2 regions of the Bacillus sp. THAF10 genome follow, and region 1 is predicted to be linked to the other one. Evidence: riboswitches for the same ligand, from Rfam matches in the RefSeq annotation. Region 1 holds a riboswitch; the other holds the start of a gene.
What was found. A riboswitch is a leader RNA that binds a small molecule or an ion and turns the genes downstream of it on or off. The one in region 1 is predicted to bind thiamine pyrophosphate.
Positions count from the first base shown of each region.

Region 2: linked by a shared signal. The riboswitch ahead of thiT (energy-coupled thiamine transporter ThiT) and the one ahead of thiC (phosphomethylpyrimidine synthase ThiC) in region 1 are both predicted to bind thiamine pyrophosphate.

Region 1 is NZ_CP045403.1:505,079-512,383, reverse strand. Features, by position in the region: gene FIU87_RS02810 (histidine phosphatase family protein) at 1-247, opposite strand, end outside; gene FIU87_RS21335 (hypothetical protein) at 273-419, opposite strand; gene FIU87_RS21330 (hypothetical protein) at 432-656, opposite strand; gene FIU87_RS02800 (GNAT family N-acetyltransferase) at 731-1,552, opposite strand; partial or broken gene FIU87_RS02795 (class I SAM-dependent methyltransferase) at 1,637-2,267, opposite strand; gene FIU87_RS02790 (ribonuclease FAU-1 family protein) at 2,336-2,881, opposite strand; gene FIU87_RS02785 (nucleotidyltransferase family protein) at 2,995-3,549, shown strand; gene FIU87_RS02780 (CPBP family intramembrane glutamic endopeptidase) at 3,612-4,250, opposite strand; gene FIU87_RS02775 (NUDIX hydrolase) at 4,282-4,680, opposite strand; TPP riboswitch at 4,918-5,032, shown strand; gene thiC (phosphomethylpyrimidine synthase ThiC) at 5,171-6,955, shown strand; gene FIU87_RS02765 (serine protease) at 6,976-7,146, shown strand.
Region 2 is NZ_CP045403.1:3,172,705-3,180,009, forward strand. Features, by position in the region: rRNA gene FIU87_RS16490 (23S ribosomal RNA) at 1-648, opposite strand, end outside; rRNA gene FIU87_RS16495 (16S ribosomal RNA) at 980-2,532, opposite strand; TPP riboswitch at 2,928-3,028, shown strand; gene thiT (energy-coupled thiamine transporter ThiT) at 3,100-3,678, shown strand; gene FIU87_RS16505 (hypothetical protein) at 3,782-3,967, shown strand; gene FIU87_RS16510 (DMT family transporter) at 4,044-4,949, opposite strand; gene FIU87_RS16515 (MgtC/SapB family protein) at 5,068-5,769, shown strand; tRNA gene FIU87_RS16520 (tRNA-Ala) at 5,822-5,894, shown strand; gene FIU87_RS16525 (carboxypeptidase regulatory-like domain-containing protein) at 5,992-7,305, opposite strand, start outside.

The sequences.
Region 1 (7,305 bases):
CTCCTGTGCTTAGGATTCGCTCTGAAAGGCGATCATCAATTTCAATTTCCAAGTAAGTTTTCGTACAAAAAGGGGTTATTGATTGAACGGCGCGTAGGAATGGACTGGATACAATACGATCGATCTCCTTACTAGCAAAAAAACCTGCTAGCTCTTCCGCTTGCCGAAGACCCTTTTCTGTTAGCTCGGCTTGAGGCGGTTGGCCTTGGGCTTCACAGTGTCTTACAAGGTATATCTGTTTCGACATTGTAAAATCACTCCCTTCAAAAAATTTACTCCCTCCACCCTTCAGGCACTTGCACAATCACATAGTTACCTGTCCACATCCGTGTTTCTACAATTAGCGTCTGCTCATTTTTTTCAAAAAAATAACCAGCTCCTTCTTGCATTTCAAAAACCCAACCTTTTTCACTTATCATTTGCTTAAGATTTTAACGGCCTTGTCCTTGCTCCATTCTTGTTATGAACCATTCATAGCTTTTTTCATTCGCTATTTTTACGATTGGCTCTGTAGCGTTTTCAATAGATTGCAAGACTTCTTTTTTACTAACGGACTCAACAGGCAGCTCCGGATAATAGAATTTACTGTTGAAAGCTAGGACACCAAGAGTGACTATGATGAGTCCAATAATAATAATTACTAACCACTTTTTCATGGGATTCCTCCGTTGATCCAGGAGAAGGTTCTGTTGCATCGCAAAATGAACCACGAGAACCGTCCCTCTGTCTCTCACATTTTATAGTAATCCTGCGAATGGTAGACTTTGAAGCCGCAAGTTTCGTAGAGTTTGAGGGCATGGGCGTTTTTGGCTTCGACTTCTAGGAAGACTGGGAGGCCTTTTTTGTTCTCTACTTTTACGACTTTGGATAGGGCTTTTCTGCCGATGCCTTTTCCTTGGAGTTCAGGGAAGACAGCGAATCCGTAAATCCAAGCTTCGCCGTTATCTTCGGATACACGAATTTTCCCTGCTATTTTTCCTTCTGCTTCTATGATGTACATATCTTCACTGTTATGCTTCCTCATCCGTAGATTGAATTCCCGCGCTTCTTGTTCAGTAAATCCAAAGCAAGAAACTTCAAGCTGTATTTGTGCTTCCATGTCTTCAGTTGAAGTGGAAGGTCTTACCGTGATATTAGAATCAACATGCAACTCGGTTTGGTGCCATTTCATTTGATGTTCTGCCATCAAAAAGGTGCAGGGAATGTTCTTCAAAAACTCTTTTGCCGTTGTGGAATTGGTTGGCGCATTTAACAAAATAGTCGTTGCGTTTCGCGCTTTTGCCTCGTCCACTGCGATCTTAAATAATTTAGAAAATATCCCTCTCCGTCGGTAATCTGGGTGCACCATTCCCGTCAATTCTACTTTATTGCCAAACCCGTAGCTGCCCACAAAACCAACAAGCTGGCCATCCTCATAATGAAAGAAGTCTTCCTTGTTATGTTCGTCACGATTTTCAAGCATATCGAAATTTAACTTCAGCTCAAATCCGCCCTCCTTTTCGCAGACGTCCTGAAGCTGTTTAATTTGAAGTAATTGTTCTTTAGTTAGCATTATTTGCACCTCTTGATTATTCTTTATACAAGCACATAGACCGTACTAGCACATCTATTAGCTCTGAACAACAAGTATCATTTTTCATGCTTCTTCATTTTTTTTAAGCATAATTTTTCTATACATTCCATTAAACATCAGAGATTTATCTTCTTTAATGATTATCATTTTTTTGTTTTTGTTGTATAGTCTTTCAAAGTTGATGCCAATGTCGGTTCCTAATAATCGAACGAGTGGCCTAATTGCTTTTTTAAGTTTAGAAAGTTCTTTGTCTTTAGGCACAAATTTATCAAAAATCAGAATATCTCCGCTTAGTTTTACCACTCTAATCATTTCTTCCAGGCATTTATCAGGGTTTGGAACAACAGAAAGAACAAGACTTCCAATTACCAAATCGAATTGGTTATCCTGAAAATCCATCGATTGTGCGTCCATTTTTATAAATTTTATTGAGGTATTTTTGAATTTATTTCTTGCTTTATTAAGCATATCATCAGAGTAATCTATAGCTGTAATCTCTGAATTTTTGTGTTCTATTAGTTCTAACTAAATCAGCTCCAGTTCCAACTCCTACGAATAGTATTTTTTGGTTTTTGGTGAAAGTCATGTCTTGAAAAATCTTTTTTCTTGCTTGAAGGAATGGACCTTTGTTGAAAAATAAATCATATACCGGGGACCATAATTTGTAGATTTTTTTATTCCATTGGTTATTCATGTTGACACCTCGTTCAAAGCTACTTTTTTGAGTTAGATAAAGCTCTCACACCTTTTAACTGTGACTTATTACAAATCTTTCTTTTCAAGCAGCATTTCCTTATGTAGCTTCGCTAACTCCAACAATTGAAACTCATTTTGAAGAAGTAACTTATTAATCTTGTTCGCCTCTGCCCAAGCCATGTTGAATTGATCTTGACTAATCCAACCTTTTTTCAAAGCTACCTCGAGCTCTTCTGCATCTTTCTGAATGATTTCACCACTAGGAAGGACAACGATGTCAAGAAATAGGTCATCTAAGAACGGAATATTATTTTCGATTCCGTTCTTTTCCGCGATATCGATGTACCACTGAACGACTTCTCCTTTGGCGTTGAACATGGTCGTTAGAGAGTGTTGCTCGTGGATGGGAAAATGCTGAAGCCATATATAACCGTCATCCACAATGCAGACCTGCTTTTTCTCATAGGAAACCTCGAGAGGCTCTGAGACTTTTTGCACGTGGAGTAAGGTAACATACCCTTTGAATTTTTCTATATCTAGGAATGTTTGGGTGTATTGGCGTTTGATGACTCGCTTCCATTCTGCACGGTCGCCGTATTTTCTTTTTAGCATCGCTATCCCCCTTTGGAAATATCCTAATTGTACCATTTTTCAAATAACTAGGGTGAAAATTAGTGTGATAGAATAGGAATATATGTTCGTTGTTTGAAAGAGGGGTTACATTTATGGATAAATACGATGTGCTACAGATGATTCAAAGCGATGACGAGATGATGGAGATCATAAGGGCTGCACGTACATTAGGACTTCATGACTGGTGGGTTTGTGCTGGTTTTGTACGGTCAAAAATTTGGGATGTGTTGCACGGGTTTACGGAAAGAACCGCTATTCCAGATGTGGATGTGATCTATTATGACCCTTCCTATGTGGATGAAAATGTTGAAAAATTACTAGAGGAAAAATTAACAAGCTTGATGCCTCACGTACCATGGTCGGTAAAAAATCAAGCAAGAATGCACACGGTGAACAACCTTTCTCCATACATTTCTTCGGTCGATGCCATCTCGAAATTCCCAGAGACCGCGACAGCTTTGGGATTAACATTGGATAAGGAAAACAACTTGGTCCTAATTGCGCCTTGGGGACTAGAAGACGTACTGAATTTGGTGATAAAACCAACCCCGATGTTCACCGAAACAAAAGAGCTCGCTGCCATCTATGAAGAACGAATCGTGAAAAAGAATTGGAAGGGTACATGGCATAAGGTTAGGGTGTATTAGTTGGGAGATTCTCTTGGTTCTTTCAGATTTCGAATGAACCAAGAAAACCGCCCCCCTGTATTCTAGAAAAACATAGCAAATGTATTCCAAAGGGAGTGTGCTACGATCGTGACTAAGATGTTTCGGTAGCGAATGGCCAGAATGCCTAGAACTAGGCCTATTATAAATGATCCCCAAAAAGCGGCGTGTATTAGACCGAATAGGACCGATGAGATGATAAGCATGATGTATTTTATTTTGGTTGAAGGGATGAGTATTAATAGCCCTCTATAGAAAAGCTCTTCTTCTATAGGGGCAATGATGACCAATATAAAAAAGAGTTGTAGATATTCCCCAAATGTAAATGGTAAAAGTCTAAAAGAGAAGGGTTGAAACTGAAGGAATAAGGCGACCACGAGCAACCCGATGATCCAAAGATATGTACCTTTCTTTTTTAAAGGAGCGATGCTGAACATTCCGATATATTTTTTTCCAAATAACAGTAACAACAAGACGAAAAATATAATCACTGACAGCCTGTTTTGCACCTTAAAATTTAGGTTTCCTTCTGGAAGCGTGTCTGAGATGAGGATAAAGTGTTCTGGTAGTTTAATAGCGCTAAGTAAAAATCCAACAACAAAAATGGTAATAAATAAAAAGAATTTCCCTATCTTGATTAATACAGTCGGTTGATTTTGCTCTTGTACAACATTTGAATCCATCTTTTTACTCCCTCACTCTATCATTTACGTTCTAGCGAATTGTTTGTATCAAAAACTCTCTATCTTCCGGAAAGGAGAGTTCTAGTTTGCTAATTTCGTTGGCTGATTTCCAAGCTATTTTGTGAATGAGGTTGTCAGGGTCTTGGATTTTCGCTTCTCCGCCTGTGATTTCCACTTCGAAATATTGTACCTCCACGTTAATGCCATAAATTACACTTTTTTTGGAGAACAGAGGTTGGATAATTCTTGTGTCGTAGCCTGTTTCTTCTCTTATTTCTCTTATACAGCATTCTTCAAATGTTTCGTTGTCCTCTTTTCCTCCAGACGGAATTGTCCAGGCTTTTTTCTCTTCTGGTAATCCTTGTAACACCATAAGGACTTGTCCTTTTGTATTAACGCAAACGCCAGCTGAACCTTGCCAATTTTCCATGTGATTGCCTCCAAAAAATTCCTCTTATTCTACTAATAGGTAAATTTTAGCATATAGTCTTTCATATTCCAATTACAGAATGAAGGGAATTGTTCTCGCAATTTATACAGAGTTCAGCAACCATGAGCAATGTTTCCTTGTCCTTTTTCGGTGTAGTGTAAGCCGCCTTTTAATCAGAATATTTTAATATTGCTTTTATTTCACTTAAAACTCAAGTATACTAAAACCAAATTGAATAGAAATAACTAGGGGAGTCCAATAGGTTGGGCTGAGAGAGAAACACGTTAAAGTTTCTTGACCCTTTGGACCTGATCTAGATCATACTAGCGTGGGGAAGTTAGAAAAAATAATCATGTATTGAATAAACTTCTACGTACAAAGCCGGTCCATCCTTTTTGGATTCGGCTTTTTTATTTTATTCAATTCTTCATTCCTCTTTTATTGACCTAGATCTCGTCCTTTAATTTAAGAAAAGGGAGAGATTTACTTTATGTCAACCACTTCATTAAACGAAAAAAACATTTCCATCATGTCTAGTTTTTCAGGTAGTAAAAAAGTTTATGTTGAAGGCTCAAGACCCGATATCAAGGTACCGATGCGGGAAATTGAACTAAGTCCTACAACGGGCGTCTTTGGTGAAGAAGAAAATCCACCAATTCGTGTTTATGATACAAGCGGACCTTATACAGATACCAATTATTCCGTTGATATTACAAAAGGTCTTCCTCCTCTTCGAAGCACATGGATTCATGAACGAGGAGATGTGGAGGAATATGAAGGAAGAGAAGTCAAGGCGGAAGACAATGGATATAAGGATGAAAATGACCCTCGTGCTAATCATAATGTGTTCCCAGGTTTAAAGCGTAAACCACTACGTGCAAAAAAAGGTGGAAATGTCACACAGCTTCATTATGCAAGGAAGGGCATCATCACTCCTGAGATGGAATTTATCGCATTAAGGGAAAATATGAAACCTGAATTTGTGCGTGAAGAAGTTGCAAGAGGTCGAGCAATTATCCCATCTAATATCAATCATCCAGAATCAGAGCCTATGATCATAGGACGTAATTTCCATGTGAAAATCAACGCAAATATTGGGAATTCTGCTGTTTCATCCTCTATCGAAGAAGAGGTCGAAAAAATGACATGGGCCACACGTTGGGGTGCTGATAATATTATGGACCTATCCACAGGGAAAAACATTCATACAACAAGGGAATGGATTATACGCAATTCAGCTGTTCCTGTAGGAACCGTTCCTATCTACCAAGCACTTGAAAAAGTAAATGGGGTTGCCGAAGACCTTACATGGGAGGTTTACCGTGATACGTTGATTGAGCAAGCCGAGCAAGGCGTGGATTATTTCACCATTCATGCTGGTGTTCTTTTGCGATATGTTCCGCTAACGGCCAAACGGTTAACAGGTATTGTATCGCGGGGTGGATCTATTATGGCACAATGGTGTCTTTACCACCACAAAGAAAGCTTTTTATATACTCATTTTGAAGAAATCTGTGAGATTATGAAAACTTATGATGTTGCATTCTCTTTAGGAGATGGTCTACGTCCTGGTTCCATTGCTGATGCTAATGATGAAGCACAATTTGCGGAATTAGAAACGCTTGGAGAACTAACAAAAATTGCTTGGGAGCATGATGTGCAGGTAATGGTAGAAGGTCCAGGTCACGTACCTATGCACCTTATTAAAGAAAACATGGACAGACAACTTGAGGTTTGTAAGGAAGCGCCATTCTATACTCTTGGGCCACTTACCACTGACATAGCTCCTGGCTATGATCATATTACATCTGCGATTGGTGCAGCCATGATCGGTTGGTATGGTACGGCTATGCTATGTTATGTTACACCAAAAGAACATTTAGGTTTACCAAACCGAGATGATGTGCGCGAAGGTGTTATAACTTATAAAATTGCTGCCCATGCTGCTGATTTAGCGAAAGGGCATCCAGGCGCATATAAAAGAGATGATGCCTTATCAAAAGCTCGTTTCGAATTCCGTTGGAGAGATCAGTTTAATTTATCATTGGATCCTGAACGCGCGTTAGAATATCATGATGAAACGTTACCTGCAGAAGGTGCAAAAACCGCACATTTCTGTTCCATGTGTGGACCGAAATTTTGTAGCATGAGAATCTCTCAAGATATTCGTAATTACGCAAAAGAAAACAAGCTTGATACAAATGAAGCAATAGAAAAAGGAATGAAGGAAAAAGCGGAGGAGTTTAAGAAATCTGGTGGTGAATTATATCAATAACTCTTGCTGTTAGGAGGTTTATGTTGAAGGTCCAAATACTTGAAGAAGAGATCAATCAATTAAAAACTCACCTTGCTTTATTGGAAAAACGCTTAAAAGAGATTCAACAAAATTGTGATCATCATTTTAAAGGACATCAATATTATGAAAGATGCATCAAGTGTAACAAAGTAAATGTTTTATACTATTAACAGCGAAAAGCTAATAAATGATAAAAGAAACCTTGCCCTCATTCTATCTTTTTAGAAGAGGCAAGGTTTTTTTATCTTCCATTACTTATTTTTTATCTGATATGGAAAGGCATTCTTAGGGCTAATAGGGTTGTAATCCGTCTGACGGTACCCTTTTTT
Region 2 (7,305 bases), 1.4 Mb from region 1:
CCTTGCACGGGATCGTAACTCGCCGGTTCATTCTACAAAAGGCACGCTATCACCCATTAACGGGCTCTAACTACTTGTAGGCACACGGTTTCAGGATCTATTTCACTCCCCTTCCGGGGTGCTTTTCACCTTTCCCTCACGGTACTGGTTCACTATCGGTCACTAGGGAGTATTTAGCCTTGGGAGATGGTCCTCCCTGCTTCCGACGGGATTTCTCGTGTCCCGCCGTACTCAGGATCCACTCAGGAGGGAACGAAGTTTCAACTACAGGGTTTTTACCTTCTATGACGGACCTTTCCAGGTCGCTTCATCTACCCCGTTCCTTTGTAACTCCATGTAGAGTGTCCTACAACCCCAAGAGGCAAGCCTCTTGGTTTGGGCTAATTCCGTTTCGCTCGCCGCTACTCAGGAAATCGCATTTGCTTTCTCTTCCTCCGGGTACTAAGATGTTTCAGTTCCCCGGGTCTGCCTTCCATACCCTATGTATTCAGATAAGGATACTGCTCCATTACGAGCAGTGGGTTTCCCCATTCGGAAATCTCCGGATCAACGCTTACTTACAGCTCCCCGAAGCATATCGGTGTTAGTCCCGTCCTTCATCGGCTCCTAGTGCCAAGGCATCCACCGTGCGCCCTTAATAACTTAACCTCAGACCAAACGGTCTTGTGTCGATATCAGCGATGATATCTATTAGAAAATTACTAAGATGAACGATATTTTGTGAATATCTTGATATTAGTTACATTATCTAGTTTTCAAGGAACAATCGACAAATGATAAGCGTCGAATCTCTTCGTCAGCTGCAGTCATTCACATCCTCATGTGCTAGAGCACATTCCGGTGTTCATTCCTTTGCTTCCTCGACCTTCTCGCTTCTAATTTGCCTTATGGGTGCCTCATTAACATCATAGATGATGCTAGAAGCATGAGAGAATGCTCTCTCAAAACTAAACAAAACAACAAGCGTCTTTATCCTTAGAAAGGAGGTGATCCAGCCGCACCTTCCGATACGGCTACCTTGTTACGACTTCACCCCAATCATCTGTCCCACCTTAGGCGGCTGGCTCCAAAAGGTTACCCCACCGACTTCGGGTGTTACAAACTCTCGTGGTGTGACGGGCGGTGTGTACAAGGCCCGGGAACGTATTCACCGCGGCATGCTGATCCGCGATTACTAGCGATTCCGGCTTCATGCAGGCGAGTTGCAGCCTGCAATCCGAACTGAGAACGGTTTTATGGGATTGGCTCGACCTCGCGGTTTTGCTGCCCTTTGTACCGTCCATTGTAGCACGTGTGTAGCCCAGGTCATAAGGGGCATGATGATTTGACGTCATCCCCACCTTCCTCCGGTTTGTCACCGGCAGTCACCTTAGAGTGCCCAACTGAATGCTGGCAACTAAGATCAAGGGTTGCGCTCGTTGCGGGACTTAACCCAACATCTCACGACACGAGCTGACGACAACCATGCACCACCTGTCACTCTGTCCCCCGAAGGGGAAGGCTCTATCTCTAGAGTGGTCAGAGGATGTCAAGACCTGGTAAGGTTCTTCGCGTTGCTTCGAATTAAACCACATGCTCCACCGCTTGTGCGGGCCCCCGTCAATTCCTTTGAGTTTCAGTCTTGCGACCGTACTCCCCAGGCGGAGTGCTTAATGCGTTAGCTGCAGCACTAAAGGGCGGAAACCCTCTAACACTTAGCACTCATCGTTTACGGCGTGGACTACCAGGGTATCTAATCCTGTTTGCTCCCCACGCTTTCGCGCCTCAGCGTCAGTTACAGACCAGAGAGTCGCCTTCGCCACTGGTGTTCCTCCACATCTCTACGCATTTCACCGCTACACGTGGAATTCCACTCTCCTCTTCTGCACTCAAGTTCCCCAGTTTCCAATGACCCTCCACGGTTGAGCCGTGGGCTTTCACATCAGACTTAAGAAACCGCCTGCGCGCGCTTTACGCCCAATAATTCCGGACAACGCTTGCCACCTACGTATTACCGCGGCTGCTGGCACGTAGTTAGCCGTGGCTTTCTGGTTAGGTACCGTCAAGGTGCGAGCAGTTACTCTCGCACTTGTTCTTCCCTAACAACAGAGCTTTACGACCCGAAGGCCTTCATCGCTCACGCGGCGTTGCTCCATCAGACTTTCGTCCATTGTGGAAGATTCCCTACTGCTGCCTCCCGTAGGAGTCTGGGCCGTGTCTCAGTCCCAGTGTGGCCGATCACCCTCTCAGGTCGGCTACGCATCGTCGCCTTGGTGAGCCGTTACCTCACCAACTAGCTAATGCGCCGCGGGCCCATCTGTAAGTGATAGCCGAAACCATCTTTCAACAAGAAACCAGGAGGTTTCTTGTATTATCCGGTATTAGCTCCGGTTTCCCGAAGTTATCCCAGTCTTACAGGCAGGTTGCCCACGTGTTACTCACCCGTCCGCCGCTAACTTCTATAAAAGCAAGCTTTTAAGAAGTTCGCTCGACTTGCATGTATTAGGCACGCCGCCAGCGTTCGTCCTGAGCCAGGATCAAACTCTCCAATAAAGAGTTTGAGCTGTTGCTCAAAATTTGTTGCTAGCTTGTTACTTAAATTCGTTCATGTTAACCTCGTAAGGTCAACGTGGACGCTGTTGTTTTGTTTAGTTTTCAAAGAACATTTTCTTACAAAGTTCGCTTTAAAGCGACTTCCTTATAATATCAATTTTCTATAAGTAAGTCAAGCGAAAAATAATTGAAAAACCTAGTCGTTTCAGTAGTTAAAGCACTTGCGCCTCGCAGCGACGAAATTAAATATACCACCCCTACAACTATATTGCAATACTTTTTTTCATTTTTTTCGATTATCATGATTCATTCTTCCATTTCTCTATTTAAATAGTAATTTGTGCTTGTTGTTGATACATCCTTTATGTATGATAAAAGTAATGAAAAGCATATAGTCTATCCACGAGGGGAGCCAGTTTGGCTGAGAGTGAACCATAGTTCTGACCCTTTGAACCTGTTAGTTAGTACTATCGTAGGGATGTGGCAGTTTTATTTCTTATTATAAGCAATAAAGGGGCCTTCCTTTATTGCTTTTTTTGCGTTTAGATGAATAGAGGAGGAAAAAAGATGAAACGAACAAACACTTTGTTTTTAGCTGAGGTTGCCATTTTTGGTGCTCTTGCTTATTTACTAGATTTATTGGCAGGAGCTTTTAGTTTAGCAAATGGTGGATCGATCACCATTTCCATGGTGCCAATTTTTATTATTGCATTTAGGTGGGGACTGAAAGGCGGTTTACTTTCTGGTTTACTACTTGGACTCCTTCAAATAATAATAGGGAAAATTATTGGTGTGAATATTGTGCAGTTGTTATTAGATTACATAGTCGCGTTTGTTGGTCTGGGGCTGGCTGGTATTTTTGCAAAACAAGTAACAAACGCTGCCAAGGCAGAACAGTTTAAAAGATTAATTGTGTATGTAACATTAGCTTCCTTTATCGGGTGCTTAGTCCGTTTTTTGGCCCACTTTACAGCTGGAATAATCTTTTTCGGACATTTTGCGCCAGAAGGACAGCCTGTATGGCTCTTTTCTCTACTATATAACGGAAGCTATATGTTACCAAGCTTCATCCTCTCTACAATTGTTACTATCCTATTAATAAGAGCTGTTCCACGAATTTTCACAATGAATAAATCTTTCTCTTGAAAGCTAGCCCTCGTGGCTAGCTTTTTTGTTCTTTTAAGATAATCGCATGTTTTATAAATTCTCTCATATAATCTAGTAACAGATATGTTCAGGGGGATATGAAATGGATCTAGTAAAAATCACAGCATTTATAGTAGCATTATGCACCTCAATAGGGTTGTTCTTGTTTTCATATTTTGAAACAATTAGAATTTGCAATCAAACTGGTAAGGTATATGGAGAAGGTATGGTGTTTGGGTTTTCTCTTGCTCTATTTTTTGCATTAATGGCAAATGAACTTAGTAGCTAGTGCAATAAAGCCGACTTCAGGAAGTCGGCTTTATTGCTTTAGTAGGTACTTCCATATAAAAATTTGCTCCTATCTCCTATTCTCCCCCTACAGGTAAAGTAGGCTCAACTCTTCTTTTACGATTGCTACGTAGAAAGTAGCCAACACTAAGTATCACTAGTAGTCCACCGGCAAATTGACTGTATGTAACAATCTCCTCTAAAACGAAATAAGCTAGAACTGCTGCCCCAATTGGTTCAAATAATATAGCCATAGAAATTACATTCGTACTGATATACTTAATTGCCCAATTAAATAAAGAATGCCCTAAGAGTGTCGGGAAAATTGCTAGCATGATAAACCAAAACCAATCTGATGCAGCATAATTTGTGAACGAATCTCCTGAAATAAGAACATAGATAAACAATGTCAGACAACTAAAACTATACACAATAAACGTATAGGTAATGATGGAAACTCTCTTTCTGACATCCTGGCCAAATAGAAGATAGGCGGTTACAAGGGCACAGGCAATTAATGCAAGAAAATCACCAAACAATGCCATCCCGCTAATTTTAAAATCACCCCAACTTATAATAAAGCTTCCAGTAACTGCAAGAATACCAGATATGATAGCACGTGCACTCAGCCTTTCACGAAAAAAGATGTAGGTACCCAAAAAAGCAAAGAGTGGCTGGAGGGTGACCAATACTGTAGAGCTTGCAACACTGGTATAGTTCAAGGATTCAAACCATAAAATAAAGTGAAAAGCTAAAAATGTACCAGCTATTGCAGAAAAAAACCAATCTCTTTTGGTGATGTTTTTTAATTCACCAACATACTTCCATAAAAATATGGGTAAAAGAAAAATTACGGAGAAAAAAAGCCGATAGAATGCAATTACGCCTGCAGGAGCATCGGCTAGTTTTACAAAAATAGCCGATGCAGAAACAGTAATAACCCCGACTGCGAGTGCCATATATGGATTCAACCATTTATTCATTCTTAATCACCAATCCAAACTTAAATATAATAGATACTTTCTAATTGTACAGAATATTGTTATACTTCTCTAACAATTTATTTTCATTTTCTGCTGTAATAATGTCAGGAGGGGGCACATGGAGTTTTTTTTAGAACATCTTGAGACAAATGATTTCATTATTAAATTAACTTTTGCTACCATCGCTGGAGTGATAATTGGGTTAGAGCGAGAATTAAAGGGAAAACCGCTTGGATTAAAGACGTGTGTTATTGTGTCTGTCATGGCCTGCTTACTTACGATTGTTTCCTATGAGTCTGCTTTTCTTTACTCCAAAGAGTATTCTCGTCCGATGGATCCAGGACGTATTCCTTCATATGTAATAAGCGGCATTGGTTTTCTAGGTGCAGGGGTAATATTAAGAAGAAGCAATGAGGCTATTTCAGGTCTAACAACCGCAGCATTAGTGTTAGCATCTGCAGCACTTGGAATCACAATTGGCGCAGGATTTTTTATTGAAGGAGCTTTTGGCGTTATTTTTATTATTCTTGGTGTCAAAGTGATTCCTTCCCTTTTTGATCTAGTAGGTCCAAAAAAACTAAAAGAAAAAGAAATTAAAGTGAAGATTTTTATAGAGAAGAGCGTAAATCTTACTAATATAATGAAAGAGATCAGAGAGAAAAACCTCTCCATAAAAAGAGTGAAGATTAAAGAAGAAAAGGATGATATCGTTCTTAATTGTATCGTTACAACGAAAAAAGCGGTGTATACAACGGATGTTTACAGTGATATTAAGTCCTTAACAGGCGTTATCCAAGCAGAAGTGGAAAACTTGGATTAAAAAAAGTATTTGCAAACTTGGAATTTTTTGATAAAATAAATTCAGTCGCAACGGGGCATTAGCTCAGCTGGGAGAGCGCTACGCTGGCAGCGTAGAGGTCAGGGGTTCGAGCCCCCTATGCTCCATATTTAACACCACTGCATAAAGTGCAGTGGTGTTTTTTTCTTTCTATTAAATAGTGAAAATGCCCTAGGGGAACCCCAGGGCATTTTCTACCTTCTTTTATTTGATGATTTTTTCTAATTCTGCTGCAACCTCTTCACTTACAGCCTTCTCACCACCAAACATGGTAAGTCTATTTACGTTATTTTCCTTCAGGTATTGAGACAGTGCGGTAGATACGTTATTCCCTACTAATAAAATACCGCTGTTGTTCTTAGCTGCTAAAACTGATCCGGTTAGTGCATCGGCAAAGTTTCTGCCTGTTGCTACATACATGTTTTGACTAACCATATTGAATGCTTTTGCTACTGCAATGTTCGTCTCATATCTATCTTTCCCACTTACTCGGATGGATCCTGGAATCTTATCCATTACTTTTTCATTAACCACCGCTGTTCCACCTATCACCATACTGTTTGTGACCCCTAAAGCTTTTAGGGCTTTATTTGTACTGGAAGGTAATTCATCCGGTTTTGTTAACAGTATTGGTAGACCTTGCATCGCTGCATAGGAAGCAACGGAAAGGGCATCAGGGAAGTTACGGCCATTGGCAACAACCGCTTTAGTTGTTCCTTTTGGCGCAACATGATTTGCGATGAGTGATGCAGTTTCATAACGATCTGACCCAGAGATTCTGGACACTTTTAATCCTTCCTCTTTAAGAGCATCTACCACTCCATCATTAATTGCCTTTGTTCCTCCAAGCACCACAACTTTAGTAGCACCTAAACGCTGAATTTCATCTAACACTCCATCAGATAGCTTAGCGGTTTTCGTTAATAGAATCGGCGCTCCTAGTTTATATGCTAACGGTGCACCAGCTAGAGCATCAGCATAATTGTCTAATCGAGCCAATACGACAGTGTCCGCTGAAGTCCAACCATTTTTACTGATTTCGATTGCCGTTAGTGATCTAGTTGCCCCTGAAATTCGACTAATAGATTCTTTCGAAATAAACAATTTACCAGCTGTTTCTTGAACAACTCTGTTGCCTGCAACATCCATGAATTCCACTTCAATTACAGCACCTTGAAGATCCACATTAGCAGGAACCGTCCAAGTCCCTTTATAAACTCCAGGCTCTACTTCTTCCATCATATTGCCCGTAGTCTGCGTAGTGAACTGCGCTGGAAGCTTGATGGAATAAGTTGCCGTTCCACCTTCTGATTCACTTCTAAAGGAAATGTCCACTTTATCTCCAGTTTTCACATAAAGATCAGCAGACGGAGATAAATCCGTCATTTCTGGTGTACTTAAGTCCACTGTCACCTGTCGCTCAACCTTCGTGACTTTTCCAGCTAAATCCGTAGCTTCCACTGTGATTGTATGTGTACCTTCTTCAAGAATAATTCTAGTGGAGAACTCTCCAGCATC